3 regions of the Peribacillus sp. NPDC096447 genome follow, and region 2 is predicted to be linked to each of the others. Evidence: predicted binding sites of a transcription regulator. Region 2 holds the regulator's gene; each other region holds the start of a gene.

Region 1 (5,109 bases), on a different contig from region 2:
ATTTCATCTTTTGCTTCCAACAAGGCTTCTTTCTTAAGTGCTTCCGCTTCACGTTTTGCATCCTCAAGGATGTGTTCAGCAGAGCCCTTTGCCCCTGCTATTTTACTCTCAAATTTTGATTTGTGAATAAAATAACCAACAACTGCACCGACGATTAGGCCAAGCAAAGTGAAGATGATTGTCATGGGTTCCATCGTTTCACCTCCCCTTGCTATGAACTTTTTACATAAAATGTTGAACTGTCGGCAAGTACATTGCACATAAATTCAATATACAGCACTTAATTTTCAAAATTTTAGTTTGAAAAATTGTAAAATATACATATTAATTGTATAGTTGAGAATTTTTATTGTCAAGCGTTTGTCCCTTATGTATCAATGATTATTCAAGTTTTCTTAATATCGACCTTCATAATGTACAGCATTCGTTATGGAAGAAGTCTGTAAATCTTATTTCAATGCCATTTATTCCACTGAAAATTTCAAACTTTTCTCAAAATATATAGAAAAGACCTAAGCGAACAAGCTTAGGCCTTTTCCAAATACCATTAATCAAGCAATTCAAAATGCTCTTCTGGTTCATTTTCTTCTGGCGGTAATTCATGCTCTCCATCGAGATTATAGTGATCTCTGATTTTCTGAGAAATTTCCTGAGCGATATCCTGATTTTCTTTCAAGAACAGCTTCGCATTTTCGCGGCCTTGTCCGACACGTTCTTCATTGTATGAATACCACGAACCGCTTTTAAGGACGATATCAAGATCTGCACCCATATCGATGATTTCACCTTCCTGGGAAATCCCTTGACCATACATGATGTCAACTTCTGCTTGACGGAATGGTGGAGCAACCTTGTTTTTTACAACTTTGATTTTCGTTTTATTACCGACGATTTCATTACCTTGTTTTAATTGTTCCGCACGGCGCACTTCCAGACGAACAGTTGAATAGAACTTCAATGCCCGGCCTCCCGGAGTCGTTTCTGGATTCCCAAACATAACACCGATTTTTTCACGGACTTGGTTTATGAAAATGGCAATGGTATTTGATTTATTAATGGCACCAGACAGTTTTCTAAGCGCCTGGGACATCATCCGCGCTTGAAGACCCATATGGGAATCTCCCATTTCGCCTTCGATTTCAGCTTTAGGAACAAGTGCTGCAACCGAATCAATGACAATGATATCTACAGCTCCACTTCGAACTAATGCTTCAGCGATCTCCAAGGCCTGTTCACCCGTATCAGGCTGCGAAAGCAGTAAATCATCTATATTCACACCAAGTTTTTCTGAATATGCTGGATCTAAAGCATGCTCTGCATCAATGAATGCAGCCGTGCCGCCAGTCTTTTGTACTTCTGCAATAGCATGTAATGCAACAGTCGTTTTACCGGAGCTTTCAGGTCCATATATCTCAATGACCCGGCCTCTTGGATATCCGCCCACTCCCAATGCTACGTCCAATGCTAAAGAACCGCTTGAAATCGTTGAAATCCTACGATCAGACTGTTCCCCAAGTTTCATAATAGAACCTTTACCAAATTGTTTTTCAATTTGTTTTAACGCCATATCTAAAGCCGCTTGACGATCACTCACTCAATTTCCTCCTCTATATTCAAATAATCGGCTGTCCGATTAAAGGTGTACTTACTTAGCAATTATTCGAGATCAAGGTTTGCATCCTGTCTCAAAACCTATCTTTACTATATACTCTTTTTATAATTTTGCCAAGCAAAAAGTCGAACATTCATTCGTTTTTTTCTTTGGGGGTATTCTCTGTAAAAAAGCGTTTTATCTTAAGGAAATCTCCATTTCCTTTCACTTGCTCCCTAAAAAAAACATTTTCATTGAATTAACTTTTTTCTTTTTTTCCCTATTTTTCAAGAAACAAACTTCTAAAACCAAATAAAAAGCAGAGCTGTAAAAAGCTCTGCTTATAGCGTTTATAAATCCCTTAATAGGTAATGACAGCCGTACTTCACACTCCGAATCCGGTTTTGCGCCCTGCTTCCGGAAAGATTCAACTCCTTGAAATGAGTGTTTCCATCCCGATAGGAAATGCCAATGAATACTGTCCCTACAGGCTTGCCTTCTTGTTCATCCGGACCTGCAACACCCGTAAAGCTTATGCCTACATCCGCATCGAGCTTGCTCCGAACATTAGAGGCCATTTCCATTGCACACTCACCGCTGACCACCCCATGCTCAGATATGGTATCATCGCTGACGCCAAGAACGTTCGACTTCGCATCATTCGTATAGCAGACAATTCCGCCTTTGAAGACTTTACCGGCGCCAGGAATGGTTGTCAGCTGTTCTTGGAACATCCCTCCGGTCAAGCTTTCAGCTGCCGCAATTGAAAGCTTGCGGACTGTTAATTCTTTTACAAGTTCCTTTATTAGCGAAGTATTATCACTTCCATAATGGAACTTACCGACCCTGCTAAGAATTTCTTTTTCCGCTTCTAAAATAAGCTCTTCGCATTTTTCTTTAGAAGAGTCTTTAGCGGTAATCCTTAACGTCACTTCCCCTTCGGCTGCCAGCGGAGCAATTGTCGGATTCGTTTGATTGACAAGAAGATCTTCAATCACCGTTTCCAGTTCGGCTTCACCTATACCGTAGAACCGAAGAACCTTGGAATCGATCCGTTCATGCTTTTCCAGTTTATTCATGATCTTTTCATAACCGTAACTTAAAAACATCGGCTCCATTTCACTTGGCGGACCAGGGAGAAGCATATATGTAATCCCGGATTTGGACAAGACCATTCCCGGTGCCATGCCATGATCGTTTGCCAACACTTCACTGCCTTCTAAGACAAGGGCCTGCTTTTTGTTGTTTTCCGTCATCGGCCGTTCCCGTTTTTGGAAGTAAGCTTCAATGGATTGCAAAGCTTCATCATTAAAAACGAGCTTTTTCCCTATATGGCGAGCAATCGTTTCTTTCGTTAAATCATCTTTGGTAGGACCGAGTCCACCGGTAAAGACAATCAAGTTCGCCCTCGATTCAGCGATTTCTATAGCTTGTTGTAAACGGCGGTCGTTATCCCCGACCACAGTATGGTAAAAAACGTTGATCCCCATTTCCGCAAACTGCTGCGATAAGAACCTTCCATTAGTGTTATTGATTTGTCCTAAAAGAAGCTCTGAGCCCACTGCAATGATTTCTGCATCCATCTTTTCAAAACCACCATTCGTTTTTACTTTGAATTAACAAATACTTCTTTGTTTTTTATAAAATAATCCAAACCAGACCAGATTGTAAAGATTAATGCAATCCACAATGCGATATTGGCAAATGGAAGTGAAATGAGGGCAAATGGAAGGTTATGCAGCAATAAAGCCGAAATAGAAACAATTTGTGCCCATGTTTTAATTTTGCCAAGCTGGTTCGCTGCAACCACTTCCCCTGTACCCGCTAGCACCAAACGCAATCCGGTGACTGCAAACTCGCGACTTATGATCACGATGGCGATCCATGATTGACCGTACATTAAATCTAGATCAACCAAAACGATTAAGGCAGCCGAAACCAGAAGCTTATCAGCCAGTGGATCTAAAAATTTCCCTAAATCAGTAATCATATTATATTTTCTGGCAAAATGGCCATCGATCCAATCCGTAGTGGAAGCGATAATAAAGAGGATGGCTCCAGCTAGGTGCGCCACTGGCAAACTGTATTCTCCCCAAGTCAGCGTCCCCCATGAAAAAGGAACGAGCATGATGATTAAAAATACTGGTATTAAACAGATTCTTGCTACTGTAATCTTATTAGGCAGATTCAAAACTTTTACCTCCAAAATTTACGCCTGCCATTCGGGCCTGCGTCTTATATCTAAAATACGCTTTTATGTATAATTTAACTCAAAATCCAATCTTATATGCCGGGCAATCCATTTCCCGTCGCCTTACTATTATATAGAGCAAAAATAGTCATCTATAAGATGACTATTCGGCTTTCGTAAATTGTATCGTAACCAATTGCGTATTCACTTCAGTCGGTGAAATGGAATACTCCAGCTTCTCATCATTCACATAAATCTCAGTTTCATATGCTCTGCCTATATTGATGACAGCTTCTTTTTCATTGGTGAAATCAATTTCCTGGCTTTTGTCCTTGTCGATAGTGCCCTGGAATAGTAATTTACCTTCACCATTTTTTATGCCGACCCATGGTGATCCTTTTGAGGTCACCTTTAATTTAAAGGTATCGGTATTTTTTAATTCATACGTACTATTTTTACCGCTGGAACTGGTGACGGCAAGTTTTTGCTCTTTCTTTTCATCTTTGACAACTGCATCTTCTTCATTCTTCTCATCAGATGACTCAGATTTTTCTTCATTCTGTTTTTTGTCTGCATTCTCTTTTTCTTCGTTAAACCCATCACTTTTATTGTAGCCCACAGCTTCATTCTCTTTAGCGTTCTTTTTATCATCATTATCTGGGTTACTCATATAATTCGATACCAGTACCCATATCAAAACGGCCGCACCAATTACTAAAACGACAGCCAGGATCTTCGGTAACATTTCCACAACCTTTGAATCTCCTGCCGGTATAGTTTTCCGGGATTGGACCCTTGAAAGCTGTTCTGGCAATTCCTCGCTATAGACTGATGGCACTTCACTTTTATGTTGTTCGAAAATCTCTTCTGAGTCCAGTCCGACCGCTTCACAATATTGCTTTATGAATGCCCGTACATAGAACTTTCCAGGCATCATACTGTAATTTCCCTCTTCAATGCCTATAAGGTAACGCTTTTGAATCTTCGTTAATTCCTGTAAATCTTCTAAGCTAAGGCCTTTGGCTTCCCTAGCTTCCTTTAATCGATTACCTAACTCAGTCAAATAAAACACCTGCCATTTTAAAAGTCAAAGGAACCAAAATCGGACCCTGAAAACTGGTCTTTTTGGTCGACAACTTCATATGTTATTTCTTCTTCAGGATTGTTTCGCAATTCAATAATATAATCAAAGTCTTCGAGGGTATACTCTGTATTTTGGACAAAAACATCCGGATGTTCGATTACTTTGACAGCATCAAGCCTCATTATTTCGCGAATCAACTGCCAATGACGCTCGTTTGCACGGCGAGTGGAAACAATTCCATCT
Region 2 (5,109 bases):
TCTGAGTTTGCCTCAAGTCTTTTCTTTTAAAAAAGATCCAGTCGATTGCAGAAAATCCGCTTCCTTTCCGCCGACTGTCTGCCAAGCCTGCTCGGCTAGTCAGGAGTGTAAAAAACATAAAGGATAACTTACTTTTCCCGACAAATTGATCCCTTCTCTTAATTGAGAAGGGGTTTTTTGGATGTGTGTAATGGGATGTTAACATGGGTTTTAGTGTTTAATAAAAAGATTGCTGAATTGCAGCGAGAGACAACCTGTATAGGTTTAATCCGTCTTTTTATAGGATTCTCTATAAGACAAAATACCAGTTTTGAGTGCAGCATAATTGCCTATGCTTGCATAGCCATAAAACCAGCCCATGAAAATTCCTGAAACCAAGTGATGACGATGACTGATGAAAATGGAAATGAACAAGCCAAGACCCAAAGCGATGGCAGGGATGAATTTTGGATGAATATGAAACATGACCTTAATAAGTTGAGTAAGAATCATGATGGTAGGAATGGCTATCACTGCATCCCAAAAGTTTGTATGGATGGTTGGGTAGTCCATGATTTCACCACCTTGAAATGAAGTTTTCAAAATTAATTTTTGTTTTTCATCAAGGTTTTATACAATGATTACAAATTTAAAATGAATTAATAAAAGTTATAGACAAGTTTTGTAGATTTCCAGTGTTCAATTTAAAAAGCCGTCAATCCATTTAATTATATGGATTGGCGGCTTTTCCTGGTTGGTGGGGAAATGGATAAATAATACGCGGAGCGAGCCATAATCTATAATAAAAACAATTAGCCAAACATCAGAACCTTTTGTGCGGGACTTGCTGTAACCTTTTTCATAGATGAGAATACGATAAGAATGAAGATAAACAGTGAAAAATAAAGTAATACCATTTAATGGGAGGTTCTAATGAGCAAGGAAACATTTATTAAGGAAATTGCTCCCTATGCCCAGAAAATTCAACAGGAGTTTAAAATATTACCTTCTGTTGTCATTGCACAAGCTTGTTTGGAGAGTGGATATGGGACAAGTTTATTAGCAAGCAAAGGAAAAAATATATTCGGTACAAAAGGTGACTTCAAGGGTGAGTCTATCATTATTCAGACAATGGAATATGTCAATGGTGTGCCCGTTCAAGTATGGAACAAATTCAGAAAATACCCATCTTGGGAAGAAAGTCTTCGAGATCTTGCCAATTTATATGTAAAGGGGACTTCATGGAATAGAAGTCTTTATACAGCTGTCATTGGAGAAAAAGATTACAGAAAAGCACTCAAAGCAATATTCGATGCGGGGTACGCCTCGGATCCCAAATATATTGAAAAACTGGTGAACCTTATCGAAACAAGCGGTTTAACAAAATATGATGCAAGCATTGAAGAGGTTTATCATATTGTCCAAAAAGGGGATACCGTCTCTGCGCTTGCAAAAGCATACGGTTCTACACAAGTGCAGATTCAACAGTGGAATGGCTTGGTTGATCTTAATCTCATTAAAGTGAACCAAAGATTACGAGTGAAGTGAATTTTAACTGGGAGCGGTAGTTTAAGCTCTCTTTTTTATTGTAATCAGATTGTTACCAAAGTAAATATTAGGAAATAGTATAACTTCCATCCGTAATAAAGGATGTTTAAATTCCCATGAAAACCTGATTCTATTAAAAAATATATCAATATCTACTCTTCCATATGCATATTGAGAGAATTCGGGACATAAATTAAACAAACAAAAAAAGCGCGGTTAGCGCTTTTAGTGTATTTGTCTATATAAGCCTATTACTTTTCCAAGTATCGAAACATCTCGTAAAATAATTGGTTCCATATTCGAGTTCTCAGGCTGAAGCCTTATGTAATCCGGTTCCTTAAAGAATCGTTTTACAGTGGCTTCATCATCTTCCGTCATGGCCACGACGATATCTCCATTATTGGCATTGCTTTGTTGTTTCACGATGACATAATCCCCATCATGAATTCCTGCTTCGATCATACTTTCACCCATGATTTCCAGCATGAATACATGGTCATCATGTGGAACCATGCTTTCGGGAAGCGGAAAGTATTCTTCTATGTTCTCAATGGCCGTTATCGGCATTCCCGCTGTTACTTTTCCAAGTAACGGCACGTTCACGACATTGACTTTGGGAATATTGTTCGCTTCCTCCAAATTCATTATTTCAATGGCCCTTGGCTTGGTTGGGTCACGTCTAATCAGGCCTTTGCTTTCAAGGCGTGATAAATGTCCGTGTACTGTTGAACTTGAAGCAAGTCCCACTGCTTCGCCAATCTCCCGTACGGAAGGTGGATACCCTTTTTGGCGGACCTCTTCTTTAATGAAATCAAGAATATCTTGCTGCCGTTTTGATAGTTTAGTCATTTGTGCACCTCTTCCCCAATGTTCTTTGCTACATTATAGCATGGCCCCCAACTCTATACAAACATAAGTTCGAATTTTGTTGTTGACTGAAACAAACGTTCGTATTATAATTTGACCATAACATACGAACGAACATTCGCTTTGGAGGGATATTTATGAAAAATTTATACAAAAATTATATTTATACGATTCTATTAGCGGGATCAGTATTCATCTTTTCAATTTTATTCTCTTGTACATTGAACAATGATCCAAAAAAGAATTTCCTTTCTATAGAAGTAAGTGAAGGTGATACCCTATGGGGAATCGCCGAAGAATATGAAGAAGCAAATTTGACAAAAAAAGAATTCATTGGTTGGATAGAAGAGCATAATGGAGTCAGGGCGGATACAATTAAACCTGGTCAAGTCATCGTCATACCGGTTAAAGGGGAAGAAATTGTCCAGAATTTGGCCAGTGAGCAGTAAGTAGTGAAGGTAGGGTATTATGAAGGCGGTAATCTATTGTAGGGTCAGCACAGAAAAAGAGTCACAGGAAACATCATTGGCAAGGCAGGAAGATGAGTTAGTCAAATTGGCAGAAAAGATGGATGTTGAAGTCATTTCCATAATAAAAGAACAGGCAAGTGGTTATGAGTTGAATCGGGATGGCATTTTTGACATGCTCGAACTATTTAAAACTAAAGAAGCTGAAATACTATTAATCCAGGATGAAACAAGGCTGGGAAGAGGGAATGCCAAAATAGCCCTTTTCCATGTCATCCTTAAAGAAGATGTGAAAATTTATACGCTCTCTCATGACGGGGAGCTTGAGTTATCGGATTCGGATGCCATGGTCATCCAGATAGTCGGTATTGTAGAAGAATACCAAAGGAAACTACATAATCTTAAAATAAAGCGCGGGATGATAAGAGCCGTTGAAAAAGGGTACCGTCCTCAAAAAAACCTTCAGAATCAAAGGAATTCCACTGGAAGGGACCGTATGGAAATTCCTATTGAAGAAATTATTAAACTTCGGGCCAATGGATTGACATTTGCAGAAATCGCAGCCACTTTAAGGGGCTTTGGATACAATGTTTCCAAGGCTACTGTGAACAGGCGTTTTCTCGAACATCAACTGAATAAAAAGGAAAGTCAATCTTAGAACTTGTAATTTCGCTTTTTTTTTAATACCATGACAATATCCGGAGATTATGAAGGAGCGAAATTATGTTATCAAAAGAAAAAATAGCCCGTATTAATGAACTTTCTAAAAAGGCAAAGACTGAAGGTTTGACGGAAGTTGAGGCGAAAGAGCAAACCCAATTGAGAAGTGAGTATTTGGAAACATTCAGAAAGTCCATGACCGATACGTTGGAGCATGTGAAAGTCGTTGATCCAGAAGGTAATGACGTAACTCCTCAAAAGATAAAAAATATAAAAGAAAAAAGAAACTTACATTAATGCTTGAATTCCACTCATGGAACGAGGATCCTATTAGCATTTAGGAGTAAAAAGGGAGTGCATGCATGTATGTATTCTCCTATTTAGTTTAATCTAAATAGGGGCTTCTCTTATTTCTAGAAAATTTTAATATTGAGGCAGTAAATAGTGATTTTAGTTGTGATATTATGCTTGTCACTATAATATAAAGAGGTACATTACAGGAAGGGATGTTTTTACAATATGTTAGATAAATTAGATGCACTTTCTATCAATACGATTCGTACATTATCAATTGATGCAATTGAAAAGGCTAATTCCGGCCATCCAGGTATGCCAATGGGTGCAGCGCCGATGGCGTATAAACTATGGACCGAATATATGAACCATAACCCAAAAAATCCAGATTGGTTTAATAGAGATCGCTTTGTTCTTTCAGCTGGACATGGTTCTATGCTGTTATACAGCCTTCTTCATCTATCGGGCTATGGCTTATCTATCGATGATTTGAAAAGCTTCCGTCAATGGGGCAGTAAAACTCCAGGACATCCTGAATTCGGACATACGGCTGGTGTGGATGCAACTACCGGGCCGCTTGGACAAGGTATCGCAATGGCAGTCGGAATGGCAATGGCTGAACGTCACTTGGCAGAAAGCTATAACCGTGATTCTTATAATGTGGTCGATCATTATACATATAGCATTTGTGGAGATGGAGATTTAATGGAAGGTGTTTCTGCAGAAGCCGCTTCATTAGCTGGACATCTACAACTCGGAAGACTTGTTGTTTTATATGATTCTAATGATATTTCCCTTGACGGCGACTTAAGTCAATCATTTAGTGAAAGCGTAGCAGACCGGTTCAAATCTTATGGATGGCAATATATCCGCGTTGAGGATGGAAATGATCTTCAGGAAATTGCTAAAGCGATTGAAGAAGCGAAAACCGACGATGCACGCCCAACATTAATCGAAGTGAAAACGGTTATTGGTTACGGTTCACCAAACCGTTCAGGTAAATCCGCTGTTCACGGCGCTCCGCTTGGTGCAGATGAGCTTAAATTGACAAAAGAAGCATATAAATGGACATTCGAAGAGGACTTCCATGTTCCGGAAGAAGTGTATTCACACTTCAATGAAGCTGTTGTTGATGCAGGCGCTCAAAAAGAAGAAGCTTGGAATGAATTGTTCAAAAATTACAAAGAAGCACATCCTGAGTTAGCACAGCAATTGGAGCTGGCCATCAAAGGTGAACTGCCTGCTGATTGGGATCAGGAAATTCCGGTCTATGAAGAAGGTAAAACATTAGCAT
Region 3 (5,109 bases), on a different contig from region 2:
AATGATGGATTCTAACTTATAAAGTAAGTCATCTTTAAAATAATATCTATATTCAGCCTCTAATCCATCTTGTAGGTAGCAAAAAGTATGAGCTATTATTACTTCATTAACTTTCTCAAAATTAACTCTGGTATAATTTGGTAAATTAAGATTAGTTAGAAGTGTTTGTGGCGTCAGTTTGAGACTGTACGTTTCTTCAAATAATTTTTCAATTAGTTCAATCATAATCACTTCTCCTTTATATAATGTTTTAATTCATTTACTACAAAATCAGTATATGTTTCGACTTGCTTAATAGCTCTTTCAAAATCGTCTAACTTCCAATCTTTTCTGTTCTTTCTATTGAATTTCAACAGTGACATATTAAGATATTTCCCCAACGTGGCTCCGTTATCATCTTTGTTATCATATGGTACTTTATCAGAGTTAGCAATAAAATGATGGCGCACTTCAGTAATTTCCCGACTATTTAAATTGAGTTTGAAGTAAGAAAGAATATCTGGTATTATTTCCTCATTAATCTTAGAGTTCAACAAAGAGCGAAGGTTTTGTTGATATAAATCCGGACGCAATAATCTCTCAGTTTCAGCATCACTTTTCACGTTCATTTGTTTATTTAAACTAATGGCCAATTCTTCTGTTACTCCAAAATCAGACATTAATTTTTGGATTCTTTCTTGTTCTTCAGCTAATTTATTTTCTCGTCTTTTGATAAGCATTGTGTCCATAAAAGTGTCCGTACTTGTTAAATAGGAATCAGATTCTGCCGTATTTCCAAAATCAAGATCATCAAGAGGTGTAGTGGGTTTTAATGTTTTTTCACTTTTATATTTTTTCTTCATTTCCTTAATTACGTTGCTTCTATCTATTTCATTTTTATATCTTTCCCACAGATCATCTAAATTTAATTCTTTATGATGAATTACTTGCGCAATATTATCTTCTTCGTTCACTGTATATCCATCACTAATGGAGACAGACCTTAAAACCCTTCCTATAAACTGCTGATATGGGAGGTCAGACTTAAAAGGTCTAAAAATCGCTGCAATTGTTAAAAATTTATGGTCATATCCTTCACCTAACAGTGCAACATTGACAACAACTTCAACCTCATGTGTTTCAATTTTATCGAATTCTTTTTTTAATTCACTTTTTTCCATTTTGCTATGGACAATTGCAGTTTTTAAACCCTTTTGTTCATAAATCCCTTTTAATTGTTCTGCATGTTCAATACTACAAGCAACTGCCACAATTTTATGGGGATTATTATTCGTCATATCTTTTTTAACGTTTAGCATACTTATTGACCGTTCAACAACACTCATATTACTTTTATATGATAAGGCAACACTTCTGGCAATCCAATCCTCTGGTTTTAAATCCATTACTTCTTCTAGGGAATATAATTTATCATCATTCTTATCCAAAGTAAAAGACATCTTCTCAGGTACGTGTGTGAATCTTTCTAAAGATTTTACATATCCATTTGCCATGGCTTGCCCAAGCCTATAACAATATATTTCTTCCCCTTCAATTTTAACACCATCACTTCTGAAAGGAGTACCGGTTACCTTTAAGATCTTGGCATCCGAAAAATACTTAATAGCATTTTTCCATGTATGTGCTTCAGAATGGTGTGCTTCATCAATAATTATCATATCGAAGAAGGATTGATCTACTTTTTTAAGCAATGAACTTTCTAATCTCTCTTGTAGCTTATGAACATTCAAAATGACCAAATCAGCACTTTCTAAAATATCCTGACTTAATTTCCCGGAATATTCAATTACCGTTGGTAGTTCATACTTACCAGAAAACACTTTGGTTGATAACCAAAAATTCAACGGATACATGGGATCTAATGAGCCTAGAACTGTATCTTTTACAACTGTTTGAGGAGTTATAATTAAAACTCTTTTTTTAGCTATTCCATAAGGGGCAATCGCCATTAACCCAGTTTTTCCTGATCCTGTGGGTAATACAATTATTGATGTTCTATCATTGTCATCATTCGAATAATGTTTCAACATTTGTTCATATGCAAATATTTGTGGATCTCTTAAATTCACATTACTTCTGATATGCGGATTTGCAACTAAATAATGATTCATAATATTCCTCCCCCTCAAATCTTCTTAGTATTATTTTCCTAATTTAATAATGTTACCATATATTCTACTTCGTTTTGGTAACTTCTTCAAAAAATACAAATACTATATAAAAGAATTAAGTAAGATAAGCCCCTCACAATTAAGAGAAGGGCTTTGTATATTAATCCTCTACGATCACATCAATAATCTCATCAAACTGAATATACTCAAAGGAACTATCTTTCTTCTGAATTCGCAACTCTTTCGTGACAGGATGAATGTACACACAATAACCATGCAATTCTTGTAGGTTTCCCTCATTATGTAAAGTAAAACTTATTGGTAAATGATATTCCACCGCAAAGTGAATATTGTTTTCTAACTCTTCAACCTGGTATTCATCAAGGATAGGCTTTTTATTTAAGAAATAATCAACCTCACCTATTTTTTTATTTAAAGCTTTATGTTCTGGCATAATCAATGCTGCTTGCCATTTAATGAGCCCTCTATCACGAATTGTCCCCATCAGAATAATCCCTCCTTCCATCCATTATACACGAACAGTTGTTCTTATAAAAAGCAGAAAGAAATTCCTTTGAAAATGAAATAACAAAGGAATTCCTCTGAAAGGTGTAACTAGTAAAAAATGTTTTAGAATTAAATATATATTTGAGTTATTATTCTAACGGAGTATATTCATACTCCACATTTTTTTTGTCGTAAACTTGATTACTTTTTTGTGTATTAAATACACCTTTGGTATCAATCCATAAATCATTGATTGTATTTGGGTGTCCAGGATCTTTGTTAGGAATACCTACCCATGAATAAACAGGGAACTTCCATTTTTTTACTTCCCCTGTAATTCTAGAAGCCACTTCAATATAATCAAGTTTCCACGCTGGACTATCGTTATTGAATGATTCTACGTATAAATATAGCTCCTTTATATCACCTAAAAATTCATCTGTTATTAGACCATATGTCCATGAGCTTCCTCTCTCAGCATCCCGATATCTTTCATAATCTAAGTAGTAATCTCCAGCTGTAGCTTGATTACCAATAAGCCTAAGATAAGCATTTTCATCAGTACCTGCACCTTCCTCGTTAGCTGTATACACAGTCACATTATAAGTGTGGGGCATAATTTTACTCCTCCTTGTTATAAGTTAGAAAGTTCTTTTGTTTATTAGTTAGAACATCAATTTTTACACAATACTTAAACATGTTTTTATACAATAGAGAACTTCCTACATAAGATTTCTCTGTTATTTAACTTTTTATGATTGTATAATCATCATTCCAAATACCAGTATTAGAATCCCTGAATATATGAGCCAACTGAGTTTCATTATCACATAATGCCACAACCTCTAGGTTACCAGGGGTACCATAATTACTTTGTATTAAGCCAACAGCATCAACTTCCCCTAATTCTGTAGCAAAAATAGTTCCTTTACTCCAACAAGGATTGAGTTCATCATTATTTCGAGAGAAATGGACAAGTCCACCGGAAGCCAGAGGAATAATTAATTCAAAGTTTCCTTTTGTTCCATATTGGCTCTGAAGAAAAGCTGGGTTTCCTCTAAAAAATAACTTTGGGTTACTTGGTTCACAAAATTCTAGAGCTAATGGTTTACTCCATATACCAGTATTAGAATCACGGGACATATGAGCTAACTTTCTTCTAGTATCATGTAATACCACAACCTCTAAGTTACCAGGGGTACCATAATTACTTTGTATTAAGCCAACAGCATCAACTTCCCCTAATTCTGTAGCAAAAATAGTTCCTTTACTCCAGGACAGTTTGGGATTATCGTTATCTCGCCAAAAATGAGCAAGTCCATTCCTTGAAAGAGGCGCAACTAATTCAAAGTTTCCTTTTGTACCAAAACGACTTTGTATAAATGCAGGATGTCCATTAAAAGTTAACTTCACATTATTTGTATCATAAAGTTCGAGTAAAGAAATGTTACTCCATTTTTTTGTTTCAGAATACCGAGTTATATAAGATATATGGCCCCTATCGTCTAATGCTATAACTTCAAAATTTCCGGAATAATTACTTTGTATTAGTTTTGTACTTATAAATTTATAAGTATTAGGAACATTTATATCAGAGGAAGTCCAATTTGAACTAGCATTATCATTATTTCGGCAAAAGTAAGTAATATCACCAGTAGAAAGAGGAACAACTAATTCAAAATTCCCTTTAGTCCCTACATTACTTTGTATAAACATTGAACTTCCTGAGACAGCGCCAGCAAAAGTTGGATCTTGGTATACTAAAAATGATGATCTTGGTCCTTTGAGGCAGGCATCCATACGAGCAACTTGCCCTTGTGTAAACATATACATGTCCTTATCAGCTGTATAATCCATAAAATTCATGTACATATCACCGTGTGGCCCATTACTACAAGTAATATGTGTACCAGAAGGAGGCGGATTATAATTAGCCATTTCTTGTGTTGGCGTATCGTCAACAAAATCAGTATCCTCACATAATGCTATTTTACTGTCATGCTTTCCCCAAATATGATATAAGTTTAGCCAATGTCCAATTTCATGAGTAGCTGTTCTGCCAAGGTTAAAGGGTGCTCTGGCACTACCGGTTGTGCCAAATGCTGAATGTCTTATAACAGATCCGTCTAATTCAGGGGCACCCCCTGGTAATGTGGCAATTCCTAAAATTCCAGTAAGTTCACATAACCATATATTTAGAAATTGATTTGAAGGGCGAGGGTTCGCTCCTCCAGTAGTGGCTGATTTTACATCGTTAAGATTTGTTTTTGAGAAACTTGAAACTGTCGTTATAGTTCTCGTAATTTCACTCAGTACAAATTCAATGCGAGCATCACCAGTTATTCCAATCCAATGAGAAGGTACTTTACCTAAATCAGAATTCCTTCCTCGAAAATCCAAATTTAAAACATCAATTTGACTGTTGATTTGTGCATCTGTAACAATATTTGGAGTTTGATGCACAATATGAACCACAATCGGGATTGTAATT

Evidence for each region. The regulator LexA, encoded in region 2, represses DNA repair genes until DNA is damaged. The targets are predictions, from matches to a motif close to CGAACATATGTTCG.
Region 1: the regulator LexA is predicted to act here: its motif matches at 1,739-1,752, upstream of recA (recombinase RecA).
Region 3: the regulator LexA is predicted to act here: its motif matches at 2,648-2,661, upstream of ACIQZD_RS21985 (YolD-like family protein).

The regions. Positions count from the first base shown of each region.
Region 1 covers NZ_JBIWEV010000002.1:27,982-33,090, forward strand. The annotation lists gene rny (ribonuclease Y) at 1-194, opposite strand, end outside; gene recA (recombinase RecA) at 548-1,594, opposite strand; gene ACIQZD_RS06975 (competence/damage-inducible protein A) at 1,942-3,174, opposite strand; gene pgsA (CDP-diacylglycerol--glycerol-3-phosphate 3-phosphatidyltransferase) at 3,198-3,782, opposite strand; gene ACIQZD_RS06985 (helix-turn-helix domain-containing protein) at 3,946-4,854, opposite strand; gene ACIQZD_RS06990 (DUF3388 domain-containing protein) at 4,863-5,109, opposite strand, start outside.
Region 2 covers NZ_JBIWEV010000003.1:515,887-520,995, reverse strand. The annotation lists gene ACIQZD_RS13775 (hypothetical protein) at 265-552, opposite strand; gene ACIQZD_RS13770 (glucosaminidase domain-containing protein) at 913-1,527, shown strand; gene lexA (transcriptional repressor LexA) at 1,753-2,376, opposite strand; gene yneA (cell division suppressor protein YneA) at 2,532-2,843, shown strand; gene ACIQZD_RS13755 (YneB family resolvase-like protein) at 2,863-3,519, shown strand; gene ACIQZD_RS13750 (DUF896 domain-containing protein) at 3,585-3,818, shown strand; gene tkt (transketolase) at 4,041-5,109, shown strand, end outside.
Region 3 covers NZ_JBIWEV010000007.1:76,909-82,017, forward strand. The annotation lists gene ACIQZD_RS21975 (hypothetical protein) at 1-225, opposite strand, end outside; gene ACIQZD_RS21980 (DEAD/DEAH box helicase) at 228-2,111, opposite strand; gene ACIQZD_RS21985 (YolD-like family protein) at 2,272-2,616, opposite strand; gene ACIQZD_RS21990 (PLAT/LH2 domain-containing protein) at 2,768-3,235, opposite strand; gene ACIQZD_RS21995 (zinc metalloprotease) at 3,363-5,109, opposite strand, start outside.